4 regions of the Janthinobacterium sp. DSP2-3-3 genome follow, and region 2 is predicted to be linked to each of the others. Evidence: predicted binding sites of a transcription regulator. Region 2 holds the regulator's gene; each other region holds the start of a gene.
What was found. Region 2 encodes FNR, which switches genes on or off when oxygen is low (the NO sensors DNR and NnrR bind a similar motif). Its sites were predicted from a motif close to TTGATNNNNATCAA; they were not measured.
Positions count from the first base shown of each region.

Region 1: cqsA (alpha-hydroxyketone-type quorum-sensing autoinducer synthase) is a predicted target of FNR. The motif match lies at 2,721-2,734, and genes of this name have one in related genera.
Region 3: ACP7DE_RS22715 (carbohydrate kinase) is a predicted target of FNR. The motif match lies at 1,954-1,967, and genes of this name have one in related genera.
Region 4: ACP7DE_RS13700 (glycine-rich domain-containing protein) is a predicted target of FNR. The motif match lies at 2,662-2,675, and genes of this name have one in related genera.

Region 1 covers NZ_JAFCWA010000003.1:274,273-278,637, forward strand. The annotation lists gene ACP7DE_RS07975 (ABC transporter permease) at 1-346, shown strand, start outside; gene ACP7DE_RS07980 (response regulator) at 343-1,344, opposite strand; gene ACP7DE_RS07985 (sensor histidine kinase) at 1,348-2,646, opposite strand; gene cqsA (alpha-hydroxyketone-type quorum-sensing autoinducer synthase) at 2,799-4,046, shown strand; gene ACP7DE_RS07995 (MarR family winged helix-turn-helix transcriptional regulator) at 4,084-4,365, opposite strand, start outside.
Region 2 covers NZ_JAFCWA010000017.1:52,588-56,952, forward strand. The annotation lists gene ccoG (cytochrome c oxidase accessory protein CcoG) at 1-322, shown strand, start outside; gene ACP7DE_RS25545 (FixH family protein) at 377-901, shown strand; gene fnr (fumarate/nitrate reduction transcriptional regulator Fnr) at 905-1,663, opposite strand; gene ACP7DE_RS25555 (response regulator) at 1,903-4,365, shown strand, end outside.
Region 3 covers NZ_JAFCWA010000013.1:25,892-30,256, reverse strand. The annotation lists gene ACP7DE_RS22725 (phosphopentomutase) at 1-814, opposite strand, end outside; gene xapA (xanthosine phosphorylase) at 932-1,771, opposite strand; gene ACP7DE_RS22715 (carbohydrate kinase) at 2,162-3,319, shown strand; gene ACP7DE_RS22710 (pseudouridine-5'-phosphate glycosidase) at 3,323-4,252, shown strand; gene ACP7DE_RS22705 (LysR family transcriptional regulator) at 4,337-4,365, shown strand, end outside.
Region 4 covers NZ_JAFCWA010000006.1:68,203-72,567, forward strand. The annotation lists gene ACP7DE_RS13680 (SDR family oxidoreductase) at 1-413, shown strand, start outside; gene ACP7DE_RS13685 (hypothetical protein) at 497-757, shown strand; gene ACP7DE_RS13690 (hypothetical protein) at 964-1,233, shown strand; gene ACP7DE_RS13695 (hypothetical protein) at 1,475-1,714, shown strand; gene ACP7DE_RS13700 (glycine-rich domain-containing protein) at 1,802-2,545, opposite strand; gene ACP7DE_RS13705 (CHASE domain-containing protein) at 2,732-4,365, opposite strand, start outside.

The DNA.
Region 1 (4,365 bases), on a different contig from region 2:
GTCGGGCTTGCTGGTGCTGTATGCAGCGCTGATGGGCTCGCAGGACGAGCGCACGCGCGAAGCGGGCCTGCTGCGCGCGCTGGGCGCCACGCGGCGCCAGCTGGCGCAGGCGCAGCTGATCGAATTCTCGCTGGTAGGCGCGCTGGCCGGCTTGCTGGCGGCCACGGGCGCGGCCGCCATGGGCTGGGCCCTGGCCACGTATCAGTTCAAGTTCGCCTGGAGCTTCGCACCGGGCGTGTGGGCCTTTGGTTTACTGGCCGGCGCCCTGTGCGCGATCGCCGGCGGCTGGCTGGGCTTGCGCAATGTCTTGAAACATCCGCCGCTGCAAACGCTACGGGAAAGCTAGGCGCTGTCGCCCGCCTGTGCGCGTAAAAATTGCGCGTAGGACATAACCGGCTGCCCCAGCTGGTGCGGCGGCACGTCAAACAGGGCCCAGAAATATGTCACGCGGCCCAGGCAGATGGTGGGCGCGGCGCAATAGCGGAACCAGTTTTCGCCGATGTGCGCCGCATACATGCCGTCGCTGTCGGCGTCGGAAAAGTACGGGATCACGCGCATTTCCAGCAGGGCCAGCAGCAAGGATTCCGGTGCGTCGCTGTCGCGCGCCATTTCGTACTGCGTGTGCAGGCTGCGTTCCGTCTCGATGATCATCAGCTTGGCGTGGCCATCGCGCGTGAAGAACAGGATGCCGCTGGGATTGGGAAAGATGTAAAACTCGACGAAGCCATGGCGCTGGCACAGCGCGTGCACCACCATGGTCAGGGCTTCGTCTTGCAGGAAACTATAGTCGTGCAGCAATAGCAAGTCGCGCACGGTGTCCGACTGCTGCAGGAAGAATTCGCGTTGCAGGGTATGGACTTCCTGTTCCAGGACATCGAGCGCATCGTCGTCGCTCTTTTTGATGTAGCGGTCGATCAAGCCCCGGTTGAAGGCTGTCACGGCCACTTTTTCATCGGCCGCCCCTGTAAATAAGATCTTCTTGCACGGCAAGTCGCGTACCGCCTGGCAGAATTCCAGGCCATTCATTTGCGGCATCGAATAATCGACCACCAGCACGGAAGGCACGGCGAAGCGCTGTGCCTGGCCGCTGATGCGCCAGATGCGGTCGAGATCGAGTGCCACGTTGCACTGGTCGGGCGGCAGGTTTTGCGTATCGAAATTGACGTGCAGTGGCGTCTCGCCCAGTTGCGTGCTGTGGCGCAGCCAGTGCAGCGCACTGCTGGTGTCGTGGAAAGTCTTGCGCGCCAGGCCGGGATCGAGCTGGAACGCCAGGCTTTTCAGGAAGGAATCGCTGTCGTCGATCAATACGGTCAGGGACGGATGGGTGTAGACGGGCAGTTGCATGCGTCACCTTGCGGGAGAAGAGGGTTGGAAGCGGGAAGGCAGGGGCTGGGGAAATTCCAGGATGAAGACCGCATACGCATGCTCGCGCGATACGCAGCGGATGCGCGCTTGCCAGGCGGTGACGATCTGCCAGCACAGTGCCAGACCGATGCCGCTGCCGTTATGCACGGGATAGGAATAAAAACGCTCGAAGATCAACGGCAGGCGGGCAGGCGCGATGCCGCAGCCGGTGTCGATGAACAGCAGCCTGGGCACAGGGCGGGCGCCGTCGATGATGATGCGCACGCGGCCCTTGCCGGCGCGCTGGATGGCTTTCAGCGCATTTCTCAGCAGGTTCAGCAGGATCACCACGCACAGTTCGTCCTGGCCAGCGAACTGGAAGTCGGTGCGTAAGTCCACCGCGACGCTGGCCCGCTGCAGCTTGCCGGTAAACGGGTAGCGCCTGAGCACGGCGTTCACCATCGCCAGCATCGATAGCGTCTGGCTGGGCTGCAGGTTGCGGTTCACGGCACTGGCGCTCATCAGGAACAAATCGATCATGTGCTGCATGTGGCGCACTTCGAACTGGATACGCGACAGCGCATCCAGCAGCGGCGGCATATCGTCCGCCTGGCCAGCCAACTGCGGCAGCAGCCTGCGCATGCCGCGCACATTCGCTTCCACGCTGGTCAGTGGCGTGCGCAGTTCGTGCGCCACGGAACCGAGCCCGGCCGCCATGCCCGCCAGCCGTTCCCGTTCCAGTACCTTGCTGCCCACTTTTACCACGGACAGCGCGGCGATGGTGAACCAGTGCACGGGCAATTGCTGCAGCACTTCAGGCTGCAGCAGGTAGGCGCCTTCCCCTTGCAGGACGACGGCCAGGCAGGCGGCGCCCGTACCGATCAGGTAGGCGCGGCAGGCCAGGCCCGTTTCGAAATGAAACAGCACCACCAGGCCGATCAGCAGCGATTGGCTCCAGATGGACGAGGCATGATTCATCAGAAACATGAAGGTAAAGAAGAAGGGCAGGATGTAGCTGAGCGCGAACAGCAGGTAGCGCGACAGCCAGCGGACCGAGAAGCGGCGCGCAAACAGGCCTGCCACGCAGATGCCCACGCCCGTCAGGCGCAGGGTCAGGTTTTCATAGGCTTGTGGGAAAAAAAATTGCCACAGCAGGTAGTACAGCGGCATTGCCACCGTGCCCACGGCGGCCAGCATGGCGACGCGGCTGGCCAGGTTTTCATGCGGCACGCGTTCATGTAGCAGCGAATGGAGCAGGCGCCTGCGCCAGTGTGTCCATCCTCCTTGCCATTGCTGCGTCATGACTCTGCCTTGATCCTCGTCAGAACATTATCATCGCGTAATTTTTCTTGTTTGTACGGTTATCTCGACGGACATTGATATACGTCAATGGATGGGTTGGCAACACGGTGAAGGCTTTAATCCGCAGCAAACCTTTCCCCAGGAGAAAACCCATGACCATCGCTACCAGCTTGCACGCCCCATCCTTCGACCGCGCCGAACACTGCCTGCCCGACTACATCGTGCGGCGCATGGATGCGCATCACATCACGCGCATTGAAAAACTGCTGGGAGGACAGCATCCCCATGCCTGGCAACCGACACCCGCCCATGCCATTTTTCTGGCGGGTAATGACTATCTTTCCATCGCCGCCGAGCCGGCGCTGGTGGCGGCCCAGGTGGCTTCCCTGCAGGCGAACGCGGGCGGCATGCTGATGTCGGCCGTGTACTTGCAGGAAGGCAGCGAACAGCATCGGCTGGAAAGCCGGCTGGCCCGCTTCATGGGCTGCGAGGATGGCATCCTGGCGCAGTCCGGCATGGCGGCCAATGTTGGCTTGCTGCAGTGTATCGCCGGCCCCGGCATCCCCGTCTACCTGGACATGCAGGCCCACGCCTCGCTGTGGGAAGGCGTGCTGTCGGCGCAGACCCAGGCCGTCGCCTTCTTGCACAACGACATGGCGCACCTGCAGCGTCAAGTGGAAAAACATGGCCGCGGCGTGATCGTCGTCGATGCCCTGTACAGTACCAACGGCAGCGTGGCGCCGCTGCTGGAACTGCTGGACATTGCCGAGCGCGGCGACTGCGTGGTGGTGGTCGACGAGTCCCACTCGCTGGGCACGCATGGCCCGCAAGGCGCGGGCCTGGTGGAGGCCTGGGGCCTGGGCCACCGCGTGCATTTCCGCACGGCGTCGCTGGCCAAGGCCTTTGCGGGACGTGCCGGTTTCATCAGTTGTTCCAGCCGCTTCAAGGGATATTTCTTGTCCGAATCGCGTCCTGCCATCTTCAGCTCCTGCCTGCTGGCCCACGAGCTGGCATGGCTGGACGCGGCGCTCGATTTCATTATGGCCGCCGACGCGCGCCGCGCCATTTTGCGGCGCCACACGCTGCAGGTGCGCCAGGGATTGAGCGCGCTCGGCTACAACGTCAGCGACGGCACGGAGCAGATCGTGGCGCTGGAAGCAGGTGGCGAACCGGCCACACTGGCTCTGCGCCAGGCGCTGGAGCGGCATGGCATTTACGGCGCCATGTTTTGTGCCCCGGCAACGGCGAAGAACCGGGCCCTCGTGCGACTGACCCTCAACGCTGGACTCGACGAGACGGGCATCGCCAGGCTGCTGGCCGCCTGCGCGGCAGTGCGCGCCGAAGTGCACGTGGAACATTGGCCGTCGACGCGGCGCATGCGCAAGCTGGCGCTCGTGTAGGGCCGGCACCAGCGCCGGCGTCAGCCGCTTGACAGCGTCAGCCGGCCAGCTTGCCCAGGACGGCGGATAGCGCTCCCAGCTGCTCTGCCGGTGCGTCCTGCAGCAATTCGCGGCCCACCGCATGCGCGGTGGCGTTGGCATGTCCCAGCAATTCCTGGCCGGCGGCAGTCAGCACGGCATAGCCGACGCGCGCGTCGCGCACATCGGCCTGGCGCGCCACCAGGCCGATCTTTTCCAGCGGCATCAAGGAGCGCGTGACGCCCGAGGCCGTCAGCGCCAGGCGCTCGGCCAGGTCGATGCGCCGCAGGCGCGCACCAGG
Region 2 (4,365 bases):
GGACGTGATCCGCGACCGCGGTTCGATGGGACGCGAAGTGGAAGACGGCATGATCGAAAACGTCTACCGCCTGCAGATCATGAACACCTCGGAGCAAAGCCAGCATTTTAAAATCAGCGTCTCCGGCTTGCCGGGCCTGACCTTGCTGACGCGCGAAGAAGTGATGTTGCAGCCGACGGAAACGCTGGGCTGGCCGATCCGCCTGCGCGTGCCGCACGGGGTCGGCGAAAAGGGCTCGAACAAGATTGCGATCGAATTGCACTCGCTGGACGACCCATCGCTGCATGTACGTGAAAGCGCGGTATTCATCGTGCCGCGCTAATGTAGGAAGGCCAGTCCCCGCATGGGGACTGGCTGATCAAACAGGAGAAATATCATGTCCGACAGTCTCAAGCTGCAAGCACCCGTTGCACCGTGGTACAAGCATCGCTGGCCTTGGCTGCTGATGATCGGCCCAGGCTTGTCCGTGGTCGTCGGCAGCTTCATGGGATATATCGCGTTTACGCAGCCCGATGCACTGGTGGTGGGCGACTATTACAAGCAGGGCAAGGCAATCAACCAGGATTTGAAGCGCGACACGATCGCCAGCAACCTGGCGATGGATACCAGCTTATCCTATGATGTGGCGCACGCGCGCCTCAGTGGTTCCGTGCACAGCTTCGGCAAGGCTTACCAGGGTCCGCTGCAGCTGCATCTGGCGCATGCGACCTTGCCGGAAAAGGATATCAAGCTGCTGGTGCAGCCCGATGTGGCCGGCAACTTCTCGGTAGCGCTGCCGATGCTTGAGCGCAGCCGCTGGCAAGTGCTGGTGGAAAACGATAAACGCGAGTGGCGCCTGTCCGGCATCTGGACCTGGCCCCTGCAGCGCAGCATCGCGCTGCATGCTGACGCAGAGCTGTAAAGCTTACTTGCAGACGTCGGTACCAGCCGTAATGGCTTTCAACTTGGCGGGCTGCAAGATTTCAATTTCGCGATTCGAGACGCGCAGCCAGCCTTCCTTCTTGAACTTCGACAGCAGACGGCTGACGCTCTCGATGGTCAGCCCCAGGTAATTGCCAATTTCCTCGCGCGACATGCGCAACTGAAATTTGCTGGCCGAATAGCCGCGCGCTTCATAGCGTGAGGCCAGGTTGACGATAAAGGCGGCAAAACGCTGCGTCGCCTGCATATTGCCCAGCAACAGCATCACGCTTTGCTCGCGCGTGATTTCCTGGCTCATCATGCGGTGGAAATGGCGCAACAGGGTCGGCATATTGCCCAGCAATTGTTCCAGGCTGGAAAACGGTATTTCACAGACTTCGCTGTCTTCCAGCGCCACGGCATTACAGTGGTGGCGGTCGGCGCTGATGGCGTCCATGCCCAGCAGTTCGCCGGCCATCTGGAAACCCGTCACCTGCTCTTCGCCACCCGGATTGATCTGGTACGTCTTGAAGTGCCCCAGGCGGATCGCATACAGGTTCTGGAACGAGTCGCCGATGCGGAACAGCGAGGCGCCGCGCACGATCTTGCGGCGGCGGCCGATGATCTGGTCCAGCCTGTCCATATCGCCCACATCGAGGCCCATCGGCAGGCACAATTGATGCATGCTGCAGGTCGAGCATCGCGCACGCAACGCTTCCACGTTCACTATGGGCAAGGTGGGAGTGAGTAGCGCTTCAGTCATGTTGATACCTTTTAGAAAATGCAATAACAAGTTTACTGCATACACGGTTGCCGTGTGCCAATTTCACCGCAATTGCGCTGAATAAACGACGTTCTGACTTTAATTATATGGCAACATCGTCAAAAGCCCATGCGGGGAGGGCAATTTGCGCCGCACCGCTTGCCAAGCTCGGGTATTGATAGGAAAATTCCTGACAGCATTATCTGCCGCCTGTGCCGCCCGGTACTGAAAAGGAAATCATGAAGCCTCTCGGCATTAAAGCAAAAGTCGCGCTAGCCACCAGCCTGACCTCGATCGCCATGATCGCGCTGGTCACCATGATCCAGGTGCAGCACATGCGCGCCGACTTCACCAAAGTGCTGCTGAGCCAGCAATCGGCCCTGATTACCCGCACCGCTGCCGAGCTCGACGACAAGCTGGGCATGCTGCTGCAGATCGTCGCGCTGACGGCCAGGCAGCAGCCGCCGGAATTGATCGCCCAGCCCGCCCAATTGCGCGAATACTATGCGCGCCGCGCGATGCTGGTGCTGTTCGACGACGTGCTGGTGCTCGATGCGCAAGGCGCCATCGTGGCCGACATGCCGCGGGTCGCGGGACGCGCCGGCATCAACGTCGGCGAGCGCGAATATTTCCAGACCGTCGTGCGCACGCGCCAGCCCATGATCACCGAGCCGATGCTGGGCAAATCAAGCGGCATGCCCATCGTGCAGATGGTGGCGCCCGTGCTCACCGCCGATGGCCAGGTGGCCGGCGTGGTGATTGGCGTGCTGCGCCTGTACAAGGATAACCTGCTGGGACGCCTGCGCTCGGAAAAGATCAGCAAGAGCGGCTATTACTTCATCCTCACGCGCGGCGCCGTGCCGCGCTACGTGCTGCATCCCGACACCAGCCGTTTGCTGCAGCCGCGCCAGCCGAACGCCAACCTGACGACCACGCAGTTGCTGAAGGAAGATGGCGAAGGCAGCATGGTCAGCACCAACAACCGCGGCATCACGGCCGTCAACAGCTTCAAGCGCCTGAAATCCGTGAACTGGCTGCTGGGTGCCTCGCTGCCCGTCGAGGATGCCTTCGAACCCTTCGATGGCGTACTGTACCGGCTGGTACTGTGGAGCATCCTCGCTTCGCTGCTGGCTGCTTTTGTTCTGGGCTGGGTCACCGTGCGCCTGCTGTCGCCGCTGGTACGCCTGCGCGACACCCTGCTGGCCCTGCGCACCAGCGGCAACCGCTTCACTCCCGTGCCGGTGCAGCAGCGCGACGAGATCGGCGAACTGACGGAAGCGTTCAACGGCCTGATGAGCGAACGCGACCGCCTGCAGCAGGAGCTCGAATCGCGCGCGGCAGAGCTGGAACAGGAGCGTGACCGGGCCGAGGCGGCCAACCGCGCGAAGAGCGATTTCGTGGCCAACATGAGCCATGAAATCCGCACGCCCCTGAATGCCGTGCTGGGCATGGTGTACTTGCTGGGCAATACCAAGCTCGATACGGAACAGCGCAAGTATCTGACCATGGTGCGCGTAGCGGGCCAGTCGCTGCTGGGCATCCTCAACGACGTGCTCGATTATTCGAAGATCGAGGCGCGCCGCATGGAATTGTCGCCCGTCGAATTCGATCTCGACGAAGTCATGAATACCCTGGCCACGACGATGACCATGAATGCGGGCGAAAAGGAGCTGGAACTGGCCATCGCCGTCGAACCCGACGTGCCGCGGCGCCTTGTGGGCGACGCCCAGCGCCTGCAGCAGATTCTCGTCAACCTGGCCGGCAATGCCATCAAGTTCACCGAGAGCGGCGAAGTGGTGGTGGCCGTCAGTCTGGCCGAGAGCGAAAACGGGCGCGCCTGGCTGCGCTTCGAAGTGCGCGACACGGGCATCGGCATGACGGAGCTGCAGCAACAGCAGCTGTTTTCCGCGTTTTCACAGGGCGACCAGAGCATCACGCGGCGCTTCGGCGGCACGGGCCTGGGCCTGGCCATCAGCAAGCAGCTGATCCACATGATGGGCGGCGACATCGCCGTCGCCAGCAGCGAAGGCAAGGGCAGCCGCTTCTGGTTCAGCGTGCCGTTCGACATGCTGGCGCAGCCGGCTGAAACGCGGCGCACGCCGGCCTTGGGCCAGCTGCGCCTGCTGGTGGCCGACGATAACCGCACCACGCGCGAACTGATCGTCAAGCTGATCGAGGCGTGGGGCTGGCTGGCCGACGAAGTGGACTCCGGCTTTGCCGCCATCGAACTGTACCGCGAACGCCTGGCGCAGCAGCAGCCCTACGACGTGGTGCTGGCAGACTGGCACATGCCCGTCATGGACGGCCTGGCCACGGCCAAGGCCATTCGCCAGGCGGCCATCGGCCAACGCCAGCCCATCGTGGTCATGGTCAACGCCTTCGCGCGCAACCACCTGGAGGAAATCTCCAGCGCCGCCGAGGCCGATGTCGTGCTGATGAAGCCGATCACGGGATCGAGCCTGTTCGATGCCCTGCACCAGGCGCTGATCACCAAGAACGACGGCGGCGAGCAGCGCATCTTGCACCAGCCGCTGGGCACGGAGCTGGCCGGCGCGCATTTCCTGCTGGTGGAAGACAATCATTTGAACCAGGCCGTGGCGCGCGGCATCCTCGAGCACATGGGCGCCACCCTGGACGTGGTGGGCGACGGCTTGCAAGCCGTGGAACGGCTGCGCACGGAGGCGCTGCGCTACGACATCGTG
Region 3 (4,365 bases), on a different contig from region 2:
ACAGCGCCATGTTGTCGACGCCCTTGACGACGCGCGAGATGCCTTGGGTAGCGAAAATGTCGCTGATCTTGCCCAGGCCGACGACTTCGCCGCCCGCATCCTTGACGTGATCGAGCAGGGTCTTGCTTGGCGGCGCGACGGCATAGTCGTGGCGATTGCTGGTGCGCGTGTAGTTGCCATTGCTGCCGGTGAACGGGCGTGCGATGACGCGACCGATGTTGTACGGTTCGACCAGCTTGAAGGCCATTTCGCACACCTGGTACAGGCGCTCGAGGCCGAACGATTCTTCGTGCGCGGCGATCTGCATCACCGAGTCGCCCGACGTATAAATAATCAGCTTGCCGGTGGCGACGTGTTCATCGCCATGCTTGTTGATGATGTCCGTGCCCGAGGCATGGCAGTCGCCGAGGAAGCCGGGCACGCCCGACATGGCTTTCAGTTTGTCGGTCAAGTCGGCGGGGAACGACGGCGTGGTGCGGGGAAAATATCCCCAGTCGAATTCCACGGGCACGCCGGCGATTTCCCAATGGCCGCTCTGTGTATCCTTGCCGGTGGAGCGCTCGCGCGCCGCGCCGTAGGCGCCGGTGAAACCGTCGCGCTGGTCGAAGCCCGTGGCCCATTCGCCGCTGGCCAGGTGCGCCGCGGCGCCCAGTCCCAGGCGTTCCATGTTCGGGAGTTTCAAGGTCTTGCCGCTTTTGGCGACAGTGCTGGCAATGTGGCCAAAGGTATTGGCACCTGCGTCGCCATACTTGGCGGCGTCTGGCGTCGCGCCAAGGCCGAAGGAATCAAGCAGGAGGATAAATGCGCGTGACATGATAAGGCTCGCTTTATGGAATGATGCGGGATGATGCGGATAGTGTAGGCCGGATTTCCCCGGCCTGCCGCGCGGCAGCGCCGGTGGCCGGCGCGCCGCTACTGCGTAAAAAAGTGCTTAAGCTTGCGGTTTTTCAGCAACCTTGGCCAGGAAAGCCAGGATCAGCTTGACCAGGTCTTTCGCGCCGATGGCCGCGTATTTCAGGGTTTGTTCGTGCGACAGGGCGAATGGCGACATGCCTTCGGCCAGGTTGGTGATGACGGACACGCCCACCACTTTCAGGTCGCAATGACGGGCCGAGACCACTTCCGGCACCACGGACATGCCAACCGTGTCGGCGCCCAGGCGGGCCATCATGCGGATTTCCGCAGCCGTTTCGAAGTTCGGGCCAGGGTAGGCGACGAACACGCCTTCGTGCAGGGTGATGCCGCTGGCGGCCGCCGTGTCCTTGACTTGCTGGCGCAGTTCGGCGTCATAGGCGTTGGCCATGCTGAAGAAGCGCGGACCGAAGCGGTCGTCGTTCGGGCCGACCATCGGCGTGCCTGGCAGCAGGTTGATATGGTCGCTGATGGCCACCAGGCTGCCGGCGTCCACTTCAGGGCGCAGGGAACCGGCGGCGTTGGTGACGAACAGCATTTCGCAGCCCAGCAGTTTCAGGGTGCGGATGGCGCTCGTCATCACGCCCATGCCATAGCCTTCATAGAAGTGGCCACGGCCCTTCATGCAGACGACGGCGACGCCCGACAGGTTGCCGACCACCAGTTCGCCGGCATGGCCGTGCACGGTGCTGATCGGGAAACCCGGCAATTCGTCAAAGCTGATGCTGACGGCGTCCGTCATCTGCTCGGCCAATACACCCAGGCCGGAGCCGAGGATCATCGCCACGCGCGGCTTGAAATTTTCTGGGGCGCGGGCACGGATGATTTCGGCGGCGTGGAAAGGGGCGTTGTTCGACATGGTTATCCTCTGTTTGACTAATGATGATGGTTGCTGCCTGCGCAGCCGTCCCCGCTGAGGGACTGCGGCCCAGGTATCGGGTATGTATGGTGTTACAGGTATATCGAAATGCGTATTGCCTCTATTTGCCGCCACTATGCATCAAACGGAATATGTATGGCAAATACCATTTTTCTTGCCCATTTATATAATTCAAATATAAATGGCCGATATTATAGTCGAGACAAGCCCAGGTTCGCCATGCCCGGGAAATGCATGCATACAAGCTCCATACGACCACTTTTGGCGCACGCTTGACGCGAACTTGAGACGAGCTTGACACGAACTTGACACCGCCTAGACAAATGTTTAAAGTTTCAGACAAATGTTTAAACCTTCAGTGAACACCTTGTGACCGATACCAATAAAAAAGACCAGCTGTACACGCTGATCCGCAACAACCCCTTCATCTCGCAGCAAGACCTGGCGAGCGAGCTGGGCTTGTCGCGCTCGGCCGTCGCCGGCCACATCGCTGGACTCATACGCGAGCGGCGCCTGCTGGGACGCGCTTACGTGCTGCCCGACAGCCGCCCCGTGCTGTGCATCGGTGCCGCCAACCTCGACCGCAAGATGCGCACTCTGGCGACCCTGCAGATGGGCACCTCGAATCCCGTGCGCTCGGAAGAAGTGTTTGGCGGCGTAGGCCGCAACATCGCGGAAAACCTGGCCCGCCTGTCGATCCCGGTCGCCCTGCTGACGGCGCTGGGCGACGACGCTGCCGGCCACGCCCTGCAGACGCATGCGGAAGACGCGGGTATCGATATGCGCGGCAGCTTACATCTGAGTAACACCAGCAGCGGCACTTACACGGCCGTGCTCGACGAACATGGCGAAATGCTGCTGGCGATGGCCAACATGCAACTCTACGAACAGCTGACCCCAACCTTTTTGCATAGCCGCCAGCCGCAGCGCGCCGCCGCCGCCCTCACCGTCTGCGACCTGAACCTGGGCCACGACAGCGTACAAACACTGCTGGCCGACGCGCGCCAGGACGCGGCCCACGCAACGCCGCTCGTCATCGTCGCCGTCTCGCAGCCGAAGATGGCGCACCTGCCGCAAGACCTGACGGGCTTACACCTGCTGATCCTTAACCGGGGCGAACTGGAAACGCGCGTGGCACGCGCCTTGCCGACGGCGTTTGAGGTGCGCGCCGCCTGCCGCGAAGTGCAGCGCCAGGGCGCGCGCCAGGTGATCGTCACCTGCGGCGGCGAAGGCGTGTACTTTACGGATGGCGACGGCCCGGACGCGCCTATTGTCCACCTGGCCGCGCGCGAAGTGGACGCCGTCGACGTGACGGGCGCTGGCGACGCTTTTTCCGCCGCCGTCTGCTGGTCGCTGTACCACGACAGCAGCGATTTGAAACTGGCGTGCCGGCGCGGTCTGAAGCTGGCCGCCATGACCCTGGAATCCGACGCCACCGTCTCGCCCCTGATTTCGGCCGGCGCGCTCGACGACATCGACGACGCCGATCTGGCGCCGCCTCCCCCTAGCCTCTTTCAACAGGACTGAACCATGACACAATTGAATAGCTTCCTCTCGTTCTCGCAAGAAGTACTCGACGCGCGCGCCGCCGGCAAGGCCATCGTGGCGCTGGAATCGACCATCATTTCGCACGGCATGCCGTATCCGCAAAACGTGGAAATGGCGCGCGAAGTGGAAAAGATCATCCGTGACGGCGGCGCCGTGCCGGCCACCATCGCCATCATCGGCGGCAAGATTTGTGTGGGCTTGTCGCCAGAGCAGCTGGAACTGCTGGGCACCTCGCCCGACGCCATGAAGGTCAGCCGCCGCGACCTGCCGTTCGTCTTGTCGCAGGGTAAATTGGGCGCCACCACCGTGGCCGCCACCATGATTTGCGCGCAGCTGGCCGGCATCGCCGTGTTCGTTACGGGCGGCATCGGCGGCGTGCACCGCGGCGCGGAAACCAGCTTCGACATTTCCGCCGACTTGCAGGAACTGGCGCAAACCTCGGTGGCCGTCGTCTGCGCGGGCGTCAAATCCATCCTCGACATCGGCCTGACCCTGGAATACCTGGAAACGCATGGCGTGCCCGTCATCAGCGTGGGCCAGGAAGGTTTTCCCGCTTTCTTTACGCGCGAAAGCGGCTTCAAGGCCGATTTCCGCCTCGATACCGCCGCCGAGCAGGCCGCCTTCATCGACACCAAGTGGCAGCTGGGCTTGACAGGCGGTGTGATCGTCAGCAACCCGGTGCCGGCCGCGCAAGCCATGCCGAAGGAAGAAATCGACGCGATCACCACGCAAGCGCTGCAAGAAGCGGACGCGGGCGGCGTGAAGGGCAAGCAAGTCACGCCATTCCTGTTGTCGCGCATCAAGCAGTTGACGGACGGGCGCAGCCTGGCGACGAATATCGCCCTGGTCAAGCACAATGCCCAGGTCGGCACCGCGCTGGCCATTGCCATGCAGGCGCTCGTGGCACGATAATAAGACTGCTGTATAGAAGTGTGCGCACTGCCAGCGGTGCACACACAGTTCCATCGCCTAGCAAGACGCAACGCCAAGGAAAGCATGTCCATCGATCTGAAACAGTTAAAGTA
Region 4 (4,365 bases), on a different contig from region 2:
TTTATGCGCACGACCGCCTGCCCCTGAAGCGCCTGCGCGACGGCACGCCGGCCCTGGTCGCGAGCGACGATGTGTACACCAACCATATTCATGCCGATGACCTGGCGCGCATCATCGAACGGGCCTTGTGGCGTGGCAAGCCTGGACGCGTGTATCACGCCAGCGATGACAGCGAACTCAAAATGGCCGAATATTTCGATGCCGTGGCCGACACCTTCGGTCTGCCGCGTCCGCCGCGCCTGCCGCGTGCCGAACTGCAGCAAGTGGTCACGCCGATGCTGCTGTCATTCATGTCCGAATCGCGCCGCCTGCACAATGTGCGCCTCAAGCGCGAGCTGGGCGTGCGCCTGCGCCACGCGCGCGTGGCCGATGCCTTGCAGTCGCTGTCCGCCGATGTGGCCAGCATCGGGTAAAATGGTCGGTTATCTGCGCACTTTGCTGGGCCGGCGCGTAGCGCGCCGTTGCGGCGGTGCGCCATTCACTTAAGGACTACAGCATGACCACCCTCACTTACGAAGCATACCTGGACGAGGTCACCACCGTCCTGACGGAACTGTATGACCTCGACGACGACGCTGCCATCAAGCTGGTCGTGGCGGCGCAGGATGCCGAATTTTTTGTCCCGCACGATGCGCATGAGGAAATGCGTACCGCCGAGCAAGCCAAGAAAGATGCGGTCACCCTGTTCGAGCGCAAGCAGAATCGCCAGCAAACGCAGGAAAAACAGCAACAGCGCGTGCGCCAGCAAAAGAAATAAAGACGCGGTGCTGGGCCACCGGCCGCCAGGCCGTGGGGCAGTGCGGGCTTCGGCGCAACACCGGGGTCTTGCCATTTGATGCAACGCAAAAGCGTCATGGCGCGCTGGCGATATGGTGAGCAATGTCGTCACGCGTGCTGGCTATTTATGGCGGGCTCTACATCTACAATTAGCGCGACGCTGTTTCCCGTCAGCAGGAGCGAGTCATGCGAGCTACGAGTTACCCCAGCAAGGAACAGGTGCGCGCTTATATGCGCCGCCGTGAACATGCGCTGCAGCCGCCGCCACCACCCGATGAAATTCGCCGACAACTGGCCTGGTGCCGCGTGGACGCCTTCTCCGGCACCTGCCTGACGGCCACTCCGGCCGGCGTGGCCGCGCAAGGCTGGCATTTATCAGCGGACATGGCTCGCCTGAGCACGCTCATGGCGATTGCCTGGCTGATGCACAGCGGTGTTTCTCATTGTAAAAATTGATGACTTGCAGCAAATTTTTCCAATTTGAGTTATCCTCTAGCACATTCCAAGTGCGTTAATTCTCTTCAATTATCACAATTTTGCTTTAAGTTACGCAAAAATCAACAATAGCGTGTATTATATTGTTTGTGGTGTAAAAGCCGCATAAGTGATGGCGCTTTTTAGTGTGTTTACCCTGAATTATTGCAGAAGAGACATTCGGTTTCTTTGTGCTCTAATACAACAAGTACGGATTTTGATCATGTCTCTCAAACAAATTACCTCTTTGCCTACCTACAACCCGAATCGCGTCCTCGATGCGATCATCGACAAGCTGCAACTGAAAAACGATGCCGCCTTGTCGCGCGCGCTGGAAGTGGCGCCACCTGTTATCAGCAAGATTCGTCACAACACCTTGCCGATCGGCGCCACGATCCTCATCCGCATGCATGAAATCAGCGATTTCAGCATTCGTGAACTGCGCGAGTTGATGGCTGCCTAAGAGCGCCTGACAGACGGCAAACTGAGAGGTGCCGTCTGGGTACGTCAGGCTTGCCGCGTGCGGCAGCCACATCTGTTTTTCGCTTTTCTATTGCGGGTCGCGGTTCAGCACCGGACGATCGATGTAGAAACGCCCCATTTCCAGGCCGGTCGTGGACGACTTGACCACCGCGGCGGCCAGTGTGGCGGGCGCGCTGGAAAATGCGGTATTGGCAGCCCCGGTCGCGCGGCCCGAATACGCTGTCGCCTGCACCGCTGCGCTGGAAAACGCCGTTTGTACGGCCCGGCCCGAGTATGCCGTCGCCTGTACCGCCGCACTGGAAAACGCCGTTTGTACAGCCCGGCCTGAGTACGCTGTCGCCTGTACTGCGGCACTGGAAAACGCTGTTTGTACCGTCCGTCCTGAATACGCAGCCTGCACGGCGCGTCCCGAATACGCCGTTTCTGCGCGGATATAATCTTCCCCGAACGTTTGCTCATACAGCTGCTTCATGCGCTCGCCCACGCGCAGGTGTGCCGCTTCGTCGTCTTCGCCGCGTAGGCCGATGTAGGGGAAGTGATGCAGGAAGTAGCCGAAGACCTGTTCGCAGTCCGCCGCATATTTCAGAGTGTCGAGAATGTGGTAATGCCAGAATGTATCGACGTCCATCAGTGGCGCTGTTTCTTCTTCCGGAAACTGTTTCATCAGGATCAGAAAGCGCCGGTACTCGAACTCCACCGCATTGGCCTTCTCCAGACTCCATCCTTCGCCTGACTCCTGGTGCATCAGCTTGACTTTGATCGCGTCCAAATTCAAATCGGCAATTGCCTTGAAACTGTCGTTCGTATCCATGAATGTCCTTTGATAAAGAGCGTTGTGGGAAATACAGTGCAACAAGGGAGAGTGGTGGCGGTGTACTCCTGGCAAGTAGTCGAGGAATGCCTGGTCCATGGCGGGCAGGCGCTGAGTTGTCCTACATCAATATTGCATCTAATAACAAAATATGCAAGCTGAGCTTGCTTCAATGCGGCCGACCTATCAGGTGTTGCTCCGGCTGTCTTCCTGGTAGGGGAACGCGGTGGCGTCCGCACCCAGCGGTACGCTGACATGCACGCTCATGCCCGCGCCGGGGCTGCTTTCGATGTAGAAAGTGCCACCCAGTAACTTAATGCGTTCCTCGATCCCTACCAGGCCAAATGAGCCCAGCTTGTTGCGTCCGTCGATGGCCGCACCCACGCCGTTGTCGCTGACGCTCATCGACACGGTGTCGTGGCACTTTTCCAGCTTGACTTGCACGCTGCTGGCATTGGCATGCTGGGAAATGTTGCTGAGCGACTCTTGCAGGATGCGGAACAGGGCCGTGGCACACTGGTCGCTCAGACAGATGTCGTCATGGCTTTCGCTCACTTCGCAGGCGATGCCCGTGCGCAGGCGAAATTGCGCTACCTGCCATTCGACGGCCGCATTCACACCCAGGTCCAGCACGGTAGGGCGCAAGTCGTTGATGATTTGCCGCACGCTCTTGATGGTGGCGTCGATCTGCTCCAGGGTCGAGCGGGCGCGGGCGTTCAGGCGCGGGTGGCGGCGCTGCGTGCGCGAGGCCAGCATGTCGGCATCGATGCGCAAGACCAGCAGGTTCTGTCCCAGATCGTCGTGGATTTCGCGCGCGATGCGCTTGCGCTCTTCTTCCTTGATCCGGTCGGCGTGGGCTGCCAGGCGGCGCAGTTTCTGGTGCGACAGCTGCAGGCGGATCTGGCTGGCGCGCAATTCCGCCGTCATACCCGTCGCCATCTGGATGGCGCGCCGGCGCGACGACGCCAGGGCATGAAACAGCATGTACAGCAGCATGGTGCTGGCAAAACCGGTCAGCAGGGCCAGCCACGGCAGGAAGACGTCGAAGCGCGTATACAGGTCGCTCTTGCGCACGCTGAACAGCGCTTGCCACGCGCGGCCATTGTGCTCGATGAGCATTGTGCTGCTCAGATACCGCCCCGAGTTGCCGGGCAGCCACCATGGCGCATGCATGCCCGCCGTCGTGCTGTCAAAGATGGGGCGCATGTCGTGCGGCAAGTTCAGCGGCAAGTCCGGCTGTTCAAGCGGCACCTGCGGGCCGATATCGAACAGGGTCAGGCGGACATTGCGTACCGGCATGTCGGCCAGCGCGCTGCGCATCATCGTCACCAGGTCGTAGCCGATGCCGATGGAACCCTGGTAGGCTGCGCGCCTTTGCTCCACCGTGCCGGTCGGCATGCCGAAGCGGTACATGGGCAGGCGCATGGCCATGCCCGTCAGCTGTGGCCGACCTTCCATCGGCACGGGGACGCCGGAATTGCTGATCTGGCCCGAATCGCGCGACTGCGCCAGCGCTTCGGCGATCAGGGGGCGCGAAGCGATGTCATAGCCATATTTTTCCGGCGCGCTGGCAATCGGCTCGATGTACACCAGCACGGAATAATGGGGGCGCGGGCCGGCCGGATGGATGGCAAACGCCGGATAACCGTCGCGTCCGGGCGGATAGTCGCGCTGCATGGCCGCTTCGAAGGCGGCGCGCTGCGACTCGTCGATTTCCTGGCTGTAATTGAGATTCATCACGCCCGGATAGTTCTGTTGCAAGCCGATATTGGCCACGTAGCGGTGGAATTGCTCGCGGCTCACGTGTTCGTTGGCGTGGA